DNA from 4 places in the Desulfothermus okinawensis JCM 13304 genome. Region 3 is predicted to be linked to each of the others. Evidence: predicted binding sites of a transcription regulator. Region 3 holds the regulator's gene; each other region holds the start of a gene.

What was found. The regulator sigma-54, encoded in region 3, starts transcription at its own class of promoters, with help from an activator protein. The targets are predictions, from matches to a motif close to CTGGCACGGNNNNTGCTT.
Region 1: the regulator sigma-54 is predicted to act here: its motif matches at 1,829-1,846, upstream of flgF (flagellar basal-body rod protein FlgF).
Region 2: the regulator sigma-54 is predicted to act here: its motif matches at 1,299-1,316, upstream of ACYQ0O_RS02130 (ammonium transporter).
Region 4: the regulator sigma-54 is predicted to act here: its motif matches at 1,645-1,662, upstream of ACYQ0O_RS00580 (NifB/NifX family molybdenum-iron cluster-binding protein).

Annotation. Positions count from the first base shown of each region.
Region 1 is NZ_BAAIEW010000022.1:9,056-12,201, reverse strand. It holds gene nusA (transcription termination factor NusA) at 1-986, opposite strand, end outside; gene ACYQ0O_RS09220 (ribosome maturation factor RimP) at 1,056-1,526, opposite strand; tRNA gene ACYQ0O_RS09215 (tRNA-Gly) at 1,615-1,690, opposite strand; gene flgF (flagellar basal-body rod protein FlgF) at 1,875-2,645, shown strand; gene flgG (flagellar basal-body rod protein FlgG) at 2,659-3,146, shown strand, end outside.
Region 2 is NZ_BAAIEW010000003.1:71,008-74,153, reverse strand. It holds gene ACYQ0O_RS02140 (hypothetical protein) at 1-312, opposite strand, end outside; gene ACYQ0O_RS02135 (hypothetical protein) at 560-1,096, opposite strand; gene ACYQ0O_RS02130 (ammonium transporter) at 1,337-2,560, shown strand; gene ACYQ0O_RS02125 (P-II family nitrogen regulator) at 2,627-2,965, shown strand; gene rpmB (50S ribosomal protein L28) at 3,108-3,146, shown strand, end outside.
Region 3 is NZ_BAAIEW010000024.1:39,552-42,697, reverse strand. It holds gene ACYQ0O_RS09925 (LptA/OstA family protein) at 1-94, shown strand, start outside; gene lptB (LPS export ABC transporter ATP-binding protein) at 125-850, shown strand; gene rpoN (RNA polymerase factor sigma-54) at 993-2,417, shown strand; gene hpf (ribosome hibernation-promoting factor, HPF/YfiA family) at 2,437-2,976, shown strand; gene ACYQ0O_RS09905 (PTS sugar transporter subunit IIA) at 2,996-3,146, shown strand, end outside.
Region 4 is NZ_BAAIEW010000001.1:113,811-116,956, reverse strand. It holds gene ACYQ0O_RS00595 (nucleotide-binding protein) at 1-284, opposite strand, end outside; gene ACYQ0O_RS00590 (NifB/NifX family molybdenum-iron cluster-binding protein) at 281-643, opposite strand; gene ACYQ0O_RS00585 (DUF5320 domain-containing protein) at 707-1,030, opposite strand; gene ACYQ0O_RS00580 (NifB/NifX family molybdenum-iron cluster-binding protein) at 1,056-1,634, opposite strand; gene ACYQ0O_RS00575 (sigma-54 interaction domain-containing protein) at 2,033-3,146, opposite strand, start outside.

The DNA.
Region 1 (3,146 bases), on a different contig from region 3:
TTGCTGGCCAACTTTACATTTTGTCCCCTTTTTCCAACTGCCAAATAGTACTGATTGTCAGGGACCACAACCTCTAAACTCTTTTCTTCTTCATCTACAGTGATGCTGGATATCCTGGCAGGCGCCAAAGCATTGACAGCATAGGTAGTTATGTTAGGGCTCCACACAACAAGGTCTATTTTTTCACCTTTAAATTCCTGTATTATCTTATTTATGCGAGATCCTCTAACTCCAACACATGCCCCTATTGGATCAACATCCCTGTCCTTTGAATAAAGGGCAACTTTTGCCCTCACACCAGGATCCCTGGCAATGCCCATAATCATTATGGTACCATCACTGACCTCAGGCACTTCTCTTTTAAACAGGGCCTCCATATAGGCAGGATGGGAACGGGAAAGTATTATCTGAGGTCCCCTCCCCTCTTTTTTTACATCTATTATATAGCCATCTACCCTATCGCCCCTTTTATAGTGTTCTGTTGGAATCTGCTCATCCCTTGGAAGTAGGGCTTCAGTTCTGCCCAGATTTATAATTAGCCCAGCCCTTTCTTTCCTCTGTACAGTTCCACTTACAATTTCTCCAACCCTATCTTTATATTCTTCATATATGATCTCTTGCTCCGCATCCCTCATGCGCTGAATTATTACCTGTTTTGCCGACTGGGCAGCTATCCTGCCAAGGTCTTCAACTTCCAGTTTAAAGCCAACTTCATCGTCTAACTCTACATTTGGATCTATCTCTTTGGCATCTTCCAGGGCAATTTCCTTATCTGGATCTTCTACTTCCTCCACCACCCTTTTAAACTGGTAAACTTCCATGTCACCTGTATCTTCGTTATAATTTACCTCTATGTCTAACTTGTTATGGTACTTCTTGTTAACAGCCACTCTAACAGCTTCTTCCAGTGTATCTATTAAAACATCCCTGTCTATTCTTCTTTCTTTGCTAATTGTTTCAATGGATTTTTTTAATTCTAATCCCATGAAATGACCTCCACTTGAAAATCAAGATATATAAAGACTCTCCCCCATCTCTTGCAATATTTTTAATCCCTAGTCAAAATATACCAATTTAATCTTCTCTATCTCCTCCCAGGAAATAGAAAGATCTTCCCCATCTACATCTATTACCACTTCACCTCTGTGAGGATCAGCAGATTTAAGTCTTCCCTTCCACTTTTTTCTATTTTCAATGGGAATTTTTGATTTAACTGCCACCACCTGGCCGGTGTAATCCCTTAACTGGTTAATTTCAAAAAAAGACCTGTCTAAACCAGGAGAAGATACCTCCAGGGTATAGGAACCAGGGATTGGATCTTCTATATCCAAAATTACATCTAAGTGCCTGGACACATTAGTACAATCTGAGATAGATATCCCAGAAGGTGAATCAATATACACCCTAAGTATTCCACCACCTCTAAAAGAACCTAAAAATTCCATACCCCACAGATCATACCCCAGGGACAAAACAGCATCTTTTACAATTTTATTCAGTTTTTCTTTTATATCTTCAAATTCCATATACCAATATCCACCGATTTAGTTATTCAAAAAAAAAGTGGACCAAATAGGCCCACTCCAAAAATTCAAATTTTTTTTAATCTAGGAGTGGAGCGGGTGACGGGATTTGAACCCGCGACTCCAAGCTTGGGAAGCTTGTACTCTACCAACTGAGTTACACCCGCTCAAATCACAAATATATTTTTATTCAAAACACAACAATTAGTCAAGGGTTGAACAAAGGTATTTCAAATTAAATATTATAATATGTCAAAAAATTGAGAAAAATCTCCATGATCATCTTTCCATTTGTTAAGATTCAGTTGGCCTGTTTTTTGCTTCATTCTTTATCAAAGGAGGTTTTTTCCCATGCAAGACAGTGTATACAATGGTCTGTTTGGCGCACTTACCCAAACTTACAGGCTGGATATAATTGCCAATAATTTGGCTAATGTTTCAACTGTTGGGTATAAAAAAGATAAGTTGAGCTTTGAACAAGTCCTGTCCCACTATGCCCATGATTTTAATGACCCAAACCTTGGGATAAAAGGTGGGATAAGATGGCCAGAAAAAGATCTACTCACCCAACCAAGGATCGCTGAAAAACGGATAGATTTTTCCCAGGGTCCTTTGCAACACACAGGAAATTCCCTGGACCTTGCAATTGGGGGTAATGGCTTCTTCAAGCTACAGACAAAAGATGGAATAATGTATACCAGGGCAGGTAATTTTACCCTAGATAAAGACGGATTTATTGTATCTCAAAAGGGTTATAAGCTTTTAGGTAAAGGTGGACCTATCCAGGTGAGGGGTAAGGGAAGGATTCAAATTACCCAGGATGGGAATATATATGTTGGAGAGACAGTGGCTGGAACAATAGATGTGGTGGATTTTAAAAATAGAGGCCTGCTCAAAAAAATTGGGGAAAATCTCTACAAAAATGATCCAAATAATCCAGAAAAAACAGTCAATAATCCAAGGATTTATCAAGGGTATTTAGAGGGTTCAAATGTTCAGGTGGTTAAAGAAATGATCAATATGATTGATACATTGAGGAATTTTGAAATCCTTCAAAAGACAATGACAAGTACAAATGATGAAGACTTAAAACTAATAACAAAGGTTGGCAATCCAACATAAAAGGGGGCTAATTATGATGAGATCACTGTGGACTGCTGCATCTGGCATGGTTGCCCAGCAAATCAATATAGATACCATCGCCCACAATTTAGCCAATGTGAATACAGTGAGCTTTAAAAAAAGCAGGGCAGAATTTGAGGACCTTATGTACCAGACATTAAAAATAGCTGGGCACCAAAACCAGGGTGGTCAAACAATTCCCACAGGCATACAAATAGGACTTGGAGTAAGACCATCTACTGTGCACAAATTCTTTAAAGAGGGAAATTTACAGAACACAGGAAATCCCCTGGACCTGGCAATAGAAGGAGATGGTTTTTTCCAGGTAGATGTAAATGGCCAGATTGCATACACCAGGGCAGGCAATTTTAAATTAGATCAAAATGGTCAGATAGTTACCCCCAGGGGATATCCTCTTCAACCGCCATTTACTGTACCTACTACTACACAAAACATTGTTGTTACAAATGATGGACACATCTCAGCCCTGGACAAGGAAGG
Region 2 (3,146 bases), on a different contig from region 3:
CTTCCTGGGGAGGTTTCCAGTGACAGTACACTTAACTGGAGTCTTCAATCCTTCCAATACCAGCAACAACAGGTAAATCAATGGAGCAGAAACAGGTGGAGTTGCTTCAAAATTAAAGCTCACAACATCTGGACAGTGAAATGGCCTGTATAGAATATTAGACATATCATCAGGACTCAGTCCGCAAAAATCATTGAGTGGCTGCTGATTGGATACTTCATAAAACTCCCGTAAGGCCTGATTGGCCTCTTCTAGGCTATGAAACTCCTTGCTGTTTAAAAATTCTTCAAGGGCCTTTTTAATGGAATCCATTTTTACCTTCCTCCTTTTCTTATATATGCTGTCACTCAGGCCTTAACACACCCTTTATGACGTTAAAATTCCTTCAAATTTTACAGAAAATTTGAGACTTAACCCTAGGCTCTGGCCCTGGTACTCAAAGTTCGAATCCTTGTCCCCCAGTCAATCGTCTCCATTGTCTAGCCAGGTCCAGTACATAGGCTCTTACAGTGGCAACAGAGATTCAAATCCCTTTGGGGACTCCCAAAAAAACATAAAATTAATAACCACGCCAGCTCTTTATAAGAGTCCCGTCTTTTGCATTAATATTCATCCATAAGGGAGCTCCCCTTTTTGACTTACACTTGACCTTTACTCGCCAATGATCTTTTTCTAAACACGCCCAATAATATTTTATGGGGCAGTTACAATATTTTTTTATGTATTCTAAAACTGTTGGAGAATCCATCCAACTTTCAACACTTAAGCAATTATAATATTGGTTATTTTCTTCACTAACTCCATCTACCTTTCCATTACATACCTCAACCTCTAATACCTTTTTCTTATCGCTGGCACGAAAAATAACTTGCCATCTGTTTGAGAGCCCGTCGTCCCCATATGAACCCCAGGAATTGGTCAGTATGCACAGGGTTGCACTTCCTGACCAATCTTTAGCGGATTTTTTTGCAACTTCATAAGCCTCTTTAGCAGTTTGGCGTTTTTGGGAATACGCATTGGGGCATAAAAAAAGCCATAAACAAAAAAACAACAAAATTCCTGTAGCCGTTGTAAGTGCTGTTTTGATGTTTTTCATGTCATACCTCCAAAAATAGTTATTTCTATATTTGTGACCAAAATAAAAAAATATTGAAAAGTCAACAGAGAAAATTGTTAAATTTGTGTCTGTTTTAAATTTTGCTCAAAAATTAATAAAAAGCGATACATTTTTGTATATTTTTTAATAAATAAAATAGTACAAATTCCAAAATATTTTTTAAAATCCACTAGTTATGTTAGTGGCACAAAAGATGCTTTAGAAAATAAAAAAATTTTAATGGAGGTGTTTTCAATGATTTTAAGCTCTAATACTTGCTGGTTACTCATATGTTCAGCATTGGTTATGTTAATGACCCCAGGACTTGCTTTGTTCTATGGAGGTCTTGTTCGGAACAAAAATGTTCTAAATACAACATTAATGAGCTTTATTTGTCTTGGAATTATTTCTGTGGAATGGTTTTTTATTGGCTATTCCATGAGTTTTGGCAAGGATGTAGGTGGAATTATCGGTGGATTAAACCACATCTTTCTGGCTGGAGTGGGGCTTGAACCCAGCCAAAATTATGCTACCACCATACCCCATGCCCTATTTATGCTCTTTCAAATGATGTTTGCCATTATAACCCCTGCATTAATTTCTGGTGCAATTGTTGAGAGAATGAAATTTTCAGCATATGTTTTATTTGTTTTATTCTGGGCAATTCTTGTGTACAACCCATTATGTCATTGGGTATGGGGTAAAGGTGGATGGATGGCAAAATTGGGTATCCTGGATTTTGCAGGGGGCATAGTAGTTCATATTAGCGCCGGAATTTCAGCCCTTGTTGCCGCACTTGTTGTTGGAAAACGTAAAGGATACCCAGGATCCCAATTTGTTCCACACAACCTTCCCCTGGCTGTAATCGGAGCTGGACTTTTGTGGTTTGGATGGTTTGGATTCAATGCAGGAAGTGCCCTGGGGGCAAATAAAATTGCTGTACTTGCTGCTGTTAATACCCATATTGCCGGTGCAGCTGCTGCAGTAACATGGATAATTGCTGAATGGTATCATTATGGGAAGCCAAGTACTCTAGGTGTAATATCTGGTCTAGTTGCAGGTCTTGCAACCATTACCCCTGCTTCTGGCTTTGTCCCCATGTGGGCTGCCCTGATAATAGGACTACTTGCAGGAATTATATGTTACACAGCAGTGGTATTAAAAGTAAAAATGGGATTTGATGACTCCCTTGATGCATTTAGCATCCATGGAATAGGTGGAATATTTGGAACAATCTCTCTTGGAATTTTTGCCAAATATGGTGCAACGGGGCTTATTTATGGCAACTTTCATCAATTTTTACTTCAGGTAGGGGGAGCCCTTTTTACCATAATATATTGTGGTACTCTCACTTTTCTAATATTAAAAATTTTAGATTTAATTATAGGAATCAGGTCATCTGAAGAAGACGAGGTAATGGGACTTGATCTTAGCGAACATGGTGAAGAAGCCTACAAAATTTAACCTTGCAAACAAATTAGTTATTAAATACTAAATAGACGTTTAGACAAATTCTTATTGGAGGAAAAAATGAAAAAAATAGAAGCAATAATAAAGCCATTTAAGTTAGATGATGTAAAAGAAAAACTCACTGAAATTGGGGTAAAAGGCATGACAATAACAGAAGTTAAGGGATTTGGCAGACAAAAGGGCCACACAGAGATATATAGAGGAGCAGAGTATGTAGTAGATTTTTTGCCCAAGATCAAAATAGAGATTGTGATTCCTGATGAGATGGTGGATGAAGTCATATCCACAATTTGTGAACATGCAAAAACAGGTAAAATTGGAGATGGAAAGGTGTTTGTGATTCCAGTGGAAGAGGTAATACGGATTAGAACAGGAGAAAAGGGAGAAGTTGCAGTATAAATCACTCCACCCAAAAACTTAGACTTGCATTTAAAAAAAATAGTGGTTATACAGATGATCTTTGCGGCTGGTATATTTATATACAAAAAAGAAATTTTCTATCTAAAAATAGAAGTAACTAAAACAATGGAGGAAGTAGAAAATGTCCAGAGTATGCGAAATATGCGGAAAAAGGACAAGG
Region 3 (3,146 bases):
GGTTGAAATTACTTTTTATCCAGAGAAACAAAAATCAGATAACACAAAACCAAGTCAGAATTTAAAGTTTTATGAGGATAAAAAAGAAAATTAACCCAACAAAAAAATAAAGACTAAATATAGTATGAAATCAAAACTGGAAGCTAGGGAACTTTCAAAAAGTTACGGTAAAAAAACAGTTGTTTGGGATATAAGTCTTTGTGTGTCCAGTGGACAAGTAGTGGGTCTCCTTGGTCCAAATGGAGCAGGCAAGACCACGACCTTTTACATGTTAGTGGGCATAATTTCCCCCACAAAGGGGGAGGTTTTTTTAGATGATGATCACATTACATCCTGGCCACTATATAAGCGAGCAAGAAAGGGAATTAGTTATTTACCACAGGAAAGTTCAGTCTTTAAAAAACTTACAGTAGAAGACAATCTAAAGATTATCCTGGAATTTACAGGATTATCTCCAAAGGAACAAAAAGAAAGAGAAGAATTTTTATTAAAGGAATTGGGAATTTTTCACTTAAAAAAACAAAAGGCCTGTTACTTATCAGGAGGGGAAAGGAGGCGCCTTGAAATTGCCAGGGCATTAATTAGGCAACCCAAATTTATTTTATTAGATGAACCCTTTGCAGGCATAGACCCATTGGCGATTTTAGATATTCAAAACATTATTGCAAAACTAAAGGAAAGAGGGATAGGTATATTAATTTCAGACCACAACGTGCGAGATACCATGAAAATTTGTGATCTAGTGTATTTGGTATATGAGGGCAAAATTATCTTAAGTGGATCACCTAAGGAAGTAGCTGAAAACCAAATGGCCAAAAGAATATATCTTGGAAACCATTTTGAGTTATAAACTAATAAAACTATAAAAAACTAACCAATTTTAATTTGCCTTGGGACAATACATATGGCATAATATTTGATAAGCAGAAATTGTGAAGCCTGGGATATAAATAAATTAAATGGGAGTTTTCAGAGGAGGTAGTAGTTAGATAATGAGTTTGGAACTGAGACAGGGCCTCAAATTAACCCAACAGCTTGTAATGACCCCTCAATTACAACAGGCAATAAAACTTTTACAACTCTCAAGGCTTGAGCTGGTCCAGACAGTTCAACAGGCATTGCAGGAAAACCCCCTACTTGAGGAAACCACCACAGAAATACAGGAACCAAACAATGAACAAAAAATCTCCAGCAACGATATTCCAGGTTTAATTAAAATCGATGAAAAAAATCTACTTAAACATGCTGAATGGGAAAATTACCTTGGATATTTTTCCAGTTCCTCAAAAATTGCCAGAGAAATTGAGTTCCAAGATGAAAAATCAAACCTAGAGGCATTTTGCGCATCAAAACCAACTTTGGAAAGCCATCTACTCTGGCAGCTTCACCTATCAAATATGGATCCAGAAGAAATAGAAATTGGGGAAATAATCATTAAACACATTAATTCTTCTGGTTATTTAGATAGCCCCATAAAAGAAATAGCCACTATCGCACAAAAATCACCAGAAGAGGTGGAAAAGGTCTTAAAGAAAATCCAACAGTTTGACCCAGTTGGCGTGGGAAGCAGAGATTTGAAAGAGTGTCTTATAGAACAACTAAAATTTCTCGGCATACTAGATGAGACAATAAAAAAAATTATAGAAGACTACTTGCCGTATCTGGAAAAGAAAAAATACAATCAAATAGCAGAAGATCTAAACATTCCATTGGATAAGGTCCTAGAATACGTTGAAATTATAAAGAGTCTAGATCCAAAACCAGGTAATAATTACAGTGAAGGGGAAACAATTTATATCAGCCCAGATGCATATATTTTTAAGTATGAAGATGATTTTGTAATAATACTAAATGATGAAGGTTTTTCAAATATAAAAATCAACGATTATTATTTGGAGCTACTAAAAAAAGAGGATACTAAAGACAAAGAATATATTGAATCCAAATTTAAAGATGCCCTATGGCTAATAAGAAGTATTCATCAAAGACAAAGAACACTTTATAAGGTCATTGAAAGTATTGTGAAATTTCAAAGAGATTTTTTTGAAAATGGTATTACACACTTAAAGCCCCTTGTCCTTAGAGACATAGCAGAAGATATTGGAGTTCATGAATCAACTGTAAGCAGATTAACAACTAATAAATATATTTCCACTCCCCATGGTATCTTCGAGTTGAAATTCTTTTTCAATAGTGGACTTAATACTGAAAGTGGTAATGAAGTATCTGCACAAAGCGTAAAATATTATATAAAGAAATTAATTTCAGAAGAAGACCCTAAAAAACCATTAAGTGACCAAAAAATTTCAGAGATATTAAAAGAAAAATTTGAAATCAACATAGCAAGACGTACTGTAGCAAAATATAGAGAATCAATGGGTATCCCATCTTCTAGCAAAAGAAAAAAATTTTTTTAAAACCATATAAGGAGGCAATATGGAACTACAATTTAATTTCAAGAACTTTGAACCTTCAGATCATCTAAAAAAATATGCTCAAAACCGTTTTAGTAAACTTGAAAAATATATAAAAAGGGTAGATAGCGCTTTTTTGCAAGTAAATATGGAAGTAGATAAATATAGGCAAAAAATAGATGTTGTTTTCAATGCAGATGATATTCATATATCTGCCCAAGAAGAATCACAAGACATGTATGCATCAATTGACAAGGTATTGGATAAAATGGATGCTCAACTCAGGAAAATGAAAGATAAAGAAAAGGACAGAAGAAAAGGTAAACTTACTAAGTCACAGACTTTTAAACAACAACCAGGGGAAAAGTCCCTCTCAGAAGGAACTCCCAATATTGTGATGTCAGATAATTATATTCCAAAACCGATTTCAATTGAGGATGCAGCAATAGAATTACAAAGAAGCGACAATAATTTCATAGTGTTTATAAATGCTGATACCAAGCGAGTTAATGTTTTATATAAAAAGAAAAATGGCGATTTTGGGCTAATAGATCCACACTAATACAGTTAAGGGAGAAAAAATGCAATTATCTGAGTTTTTAAGTAAAGATCTGATACTCCCAGAATTAAAGTCAACCACAAAACAGGAAGTCTTAAAAGAGCTAGTTAAACCTTTAGAGGGCAAATTCCCAGGGCTAAATATAAAAAATGCTTACAAGGTACTTATAGAGA
Region 4 (3,146 bases), on a different contig from region 3:
AAATCATAAAAGAGCATGGGAACCTTTTCTATAACAATAATAGCCTTGAACTCACATATTTCTGTACATTTTCTGCACCCATCACAAAGGGATTCGTCGACCTTTGGAACCTTTACATAACTTACTTTATTTTCTACAAAATCGCCTTTTAAAAAAAGGTTTGCATTTGGTTCCTCTACATCACAATCCAATAAAATAACTTCCTCATCTAATGCCTTTGCAAGATTTACAGCCACAGTGGTCTTTCCTGTTCCGCCTTTGCCTGAGGCAACACATATTCTCATATCCAATGCCCCTCTTTATCAAATGTTTTCGCAGGCTCAAGTTCCCCTGCCTTGTATGCATCTATTGCTTGTTTTACTGTTTTTAGATCAGTTAAATATATTGTAATTTTAGCTGCTGTTAATACATTAAAGGCCTTTGGCCCAACATGGCCAGTTATTATTGCCTTCACCCCTTCAGAAGCAACATTCTGGGCAGATTGAATCCCAGCCCCCTGGGGAAGGTTTAGATTCTGTGAATTATCTATAACCTTGTACTCTCCTGTATCTGTGTCATATATTAAAAACTTTTTTGCCCTTCCAAACCTTGGATCTACTTCTGCATTTAGATCATCTCCTGTGGTAGTTATTGCTATCTTCATAAAACCTCCTTATAAAATGAAAAATAATCGGCCCTGCCAACAAATTTCTGGCAGGGCCTCTCCTTATTTTTGGGCCAATTGATTAAGTCTCTCCTCAATCTCCTTAAGGGTGTTTCTCAAATAATTCGCCTCTGCTTCAAGTGTCCTTTTCTCGGTTTCCTCATCATAAGGCACGTTGTATGGTGTGGGCACATAAGCACCATAGAAGCACCACCTACCTCTACCCCAAAAACCTCTTCCACACCTTCTGCCTCTTCCAAATCCCATACCTCTACCATAACCTCTCCCATATACCCAGCCTGGATGAGAACTACCTGAACAATATCCAAGACCTCTTCCTGTTCTTGGCCCTGCTCCAAGTGGTCCAGTCCTATCTCCTCCTGGCATGGCTAACACCTCCTTTTTTAATTTTTTATTCCCTTCTTAAAGGGACGCTGCAATTTGGACACATCCGCTCAAAACACGGCTGGCCCCTAAAATGCTCTTCTTTGTAACCACATTTTGGGCAAATACACATTCCATCGGGCTGACCCCGCATCCTGCCACCTCCACCCATTCCTCTTCCACCTCCCTGACTTCTACCTCCGCCTTGACCTCTTCCGCCTCCTTGACCTGGCATAAGCCACCTCCTTAAAATTTTTTGCCTAGATCCAAAGCATCCAGGCATAACAAAAGTTCTATGGTTTAATGTTCCCAAAAAATAAGCTTCCTTTATTTTGGACACACAACCTGATGTGAAGGGGATAACCATAACCCCGTTTGATGATAATATCTCAAAATATTGCCTTGATATTCCTCCACAAACTAATACATCTAGTTGCAGATGCATGACTTCTTTTAATCTATCAAAAAACTCAGATGTAGAAATGGTTATCACTTCTTCGGATACTATATTAGCCCCCTTATGCGTTATTACCAAAAAACATTTAGCAACATCAAACAGTGGAGCTATTCTTCCATTCCAGATTGTGAATGCCACTTTTTTATTCATGTAAATATTGATGCAGATTACATGCCAACCATGTAATATTTTATTCTCTAAAAAAAACAGATAATTAACGTTTAACTATTACATCTTTCCAGTTGCAATACTGCTACCAACCTTAAATTTCAGTTGCAAGATCGCTACTAATTTATTCAAAATAGTAATGAATAATTCGCTTATTCCCTTAACTCCGAAATCTAAAACTTTTGATGTGTCTGTGTATGTGGTCTGTGTCTAAAGTTCAACGTTCAAGGTTCAATGTTCAAAGTTTTAGGTGCTCTTCGCCCTTCTACCTTCATCCTTCGCCCTTATACTAACAACTAAAAACTAATCACTAATCACTTGATCCATAACGGAGTTAAAGGAATAAGCAGAATGGATAATTCTCAACTAATATACAGTAACTAACTCGACCTTTTGGCAAGTTGAATATTATATTTTTTTAATTTTCTGTAGAGGGTAGTTTTGTGGATTCCCAAGGAGCTGGCAGTTCTTTTTGGATCGAAATTATTTTGTTTAAGGGCTGAAATAATCAACTGTTTTTCCATTAAGGATTTTGTTTGTTTTATGTTGTCGCACAGAGGGGCTGAAGGAGAAAATATTTCTTCAGGCAGGTGTTCCACATGGATAATGTCCCCAAAACACAAAATCGATGCCCGCTCTATAACATTTTCAAGTTCCCTTATATTCCCTGGCCAATTGTAGGTCATGAGTAATGACAAGGCCTCAGGAGAAATCCCTTTAATATTTTTGCCAAGGAGCTTGTTAAAATGGGATATGAAATTATCTACGAGAACAGGTATGTCTTCTTTTCTTTCCCTTAAAGGGGGAAGTTCTAGTTTTATCACATTTATTCTGTAATATAAATCTTTTCTAAATTGTTCTTTCTCAACTAACTTGTCTAAATCTTTATTTGTAGCACATATTATTCTTATATCCACAGACACACTTTTATTTGACCCAATTGGTTCAAAACTCCTTTCCTGTATAACCCTTAGGAGCTTGGCTTGAATGGATATTGGCATATCCCCAATCTCGTCTAGAAATAGGGTTCCCTTATTAGCTGCTTCCAATTTTCCTTTTCTGTTTTGTGTGGCCCCTGTAAATGCCCCTTTTTTATATCCAAAAAATTCTGCTTCAAGTAGGGTCTCAGGCAGGGCAGAACAATTTATGGCCACAAATGGACCATTTTTTCTGGGACTTAACTCATGTATGGTTCTTGCTATGAGCTCTTTTCCTGTACCAGTTTCCCCTAAAATAAGCACAGTGGAAGGAGAATTGGAAATAGTTGGTAATATTTCAAATATTTTTTGCATCTTGAGGGATCTGGAAACCAAATTTCCCACCCTATATTTAGAGGAAAGTTCTAATCTTAACCGTTCAATCTCACTTAAGTCTCTAAAAGTCTCAGCCCCACCAATTATATTCCCTTTATCATCAGTTAAGACCGCGGTTGAAACACTAATGGGGACCTTTTCACCAAGGGCATTTATTATAAACCCTGCTTGTCCAATTATT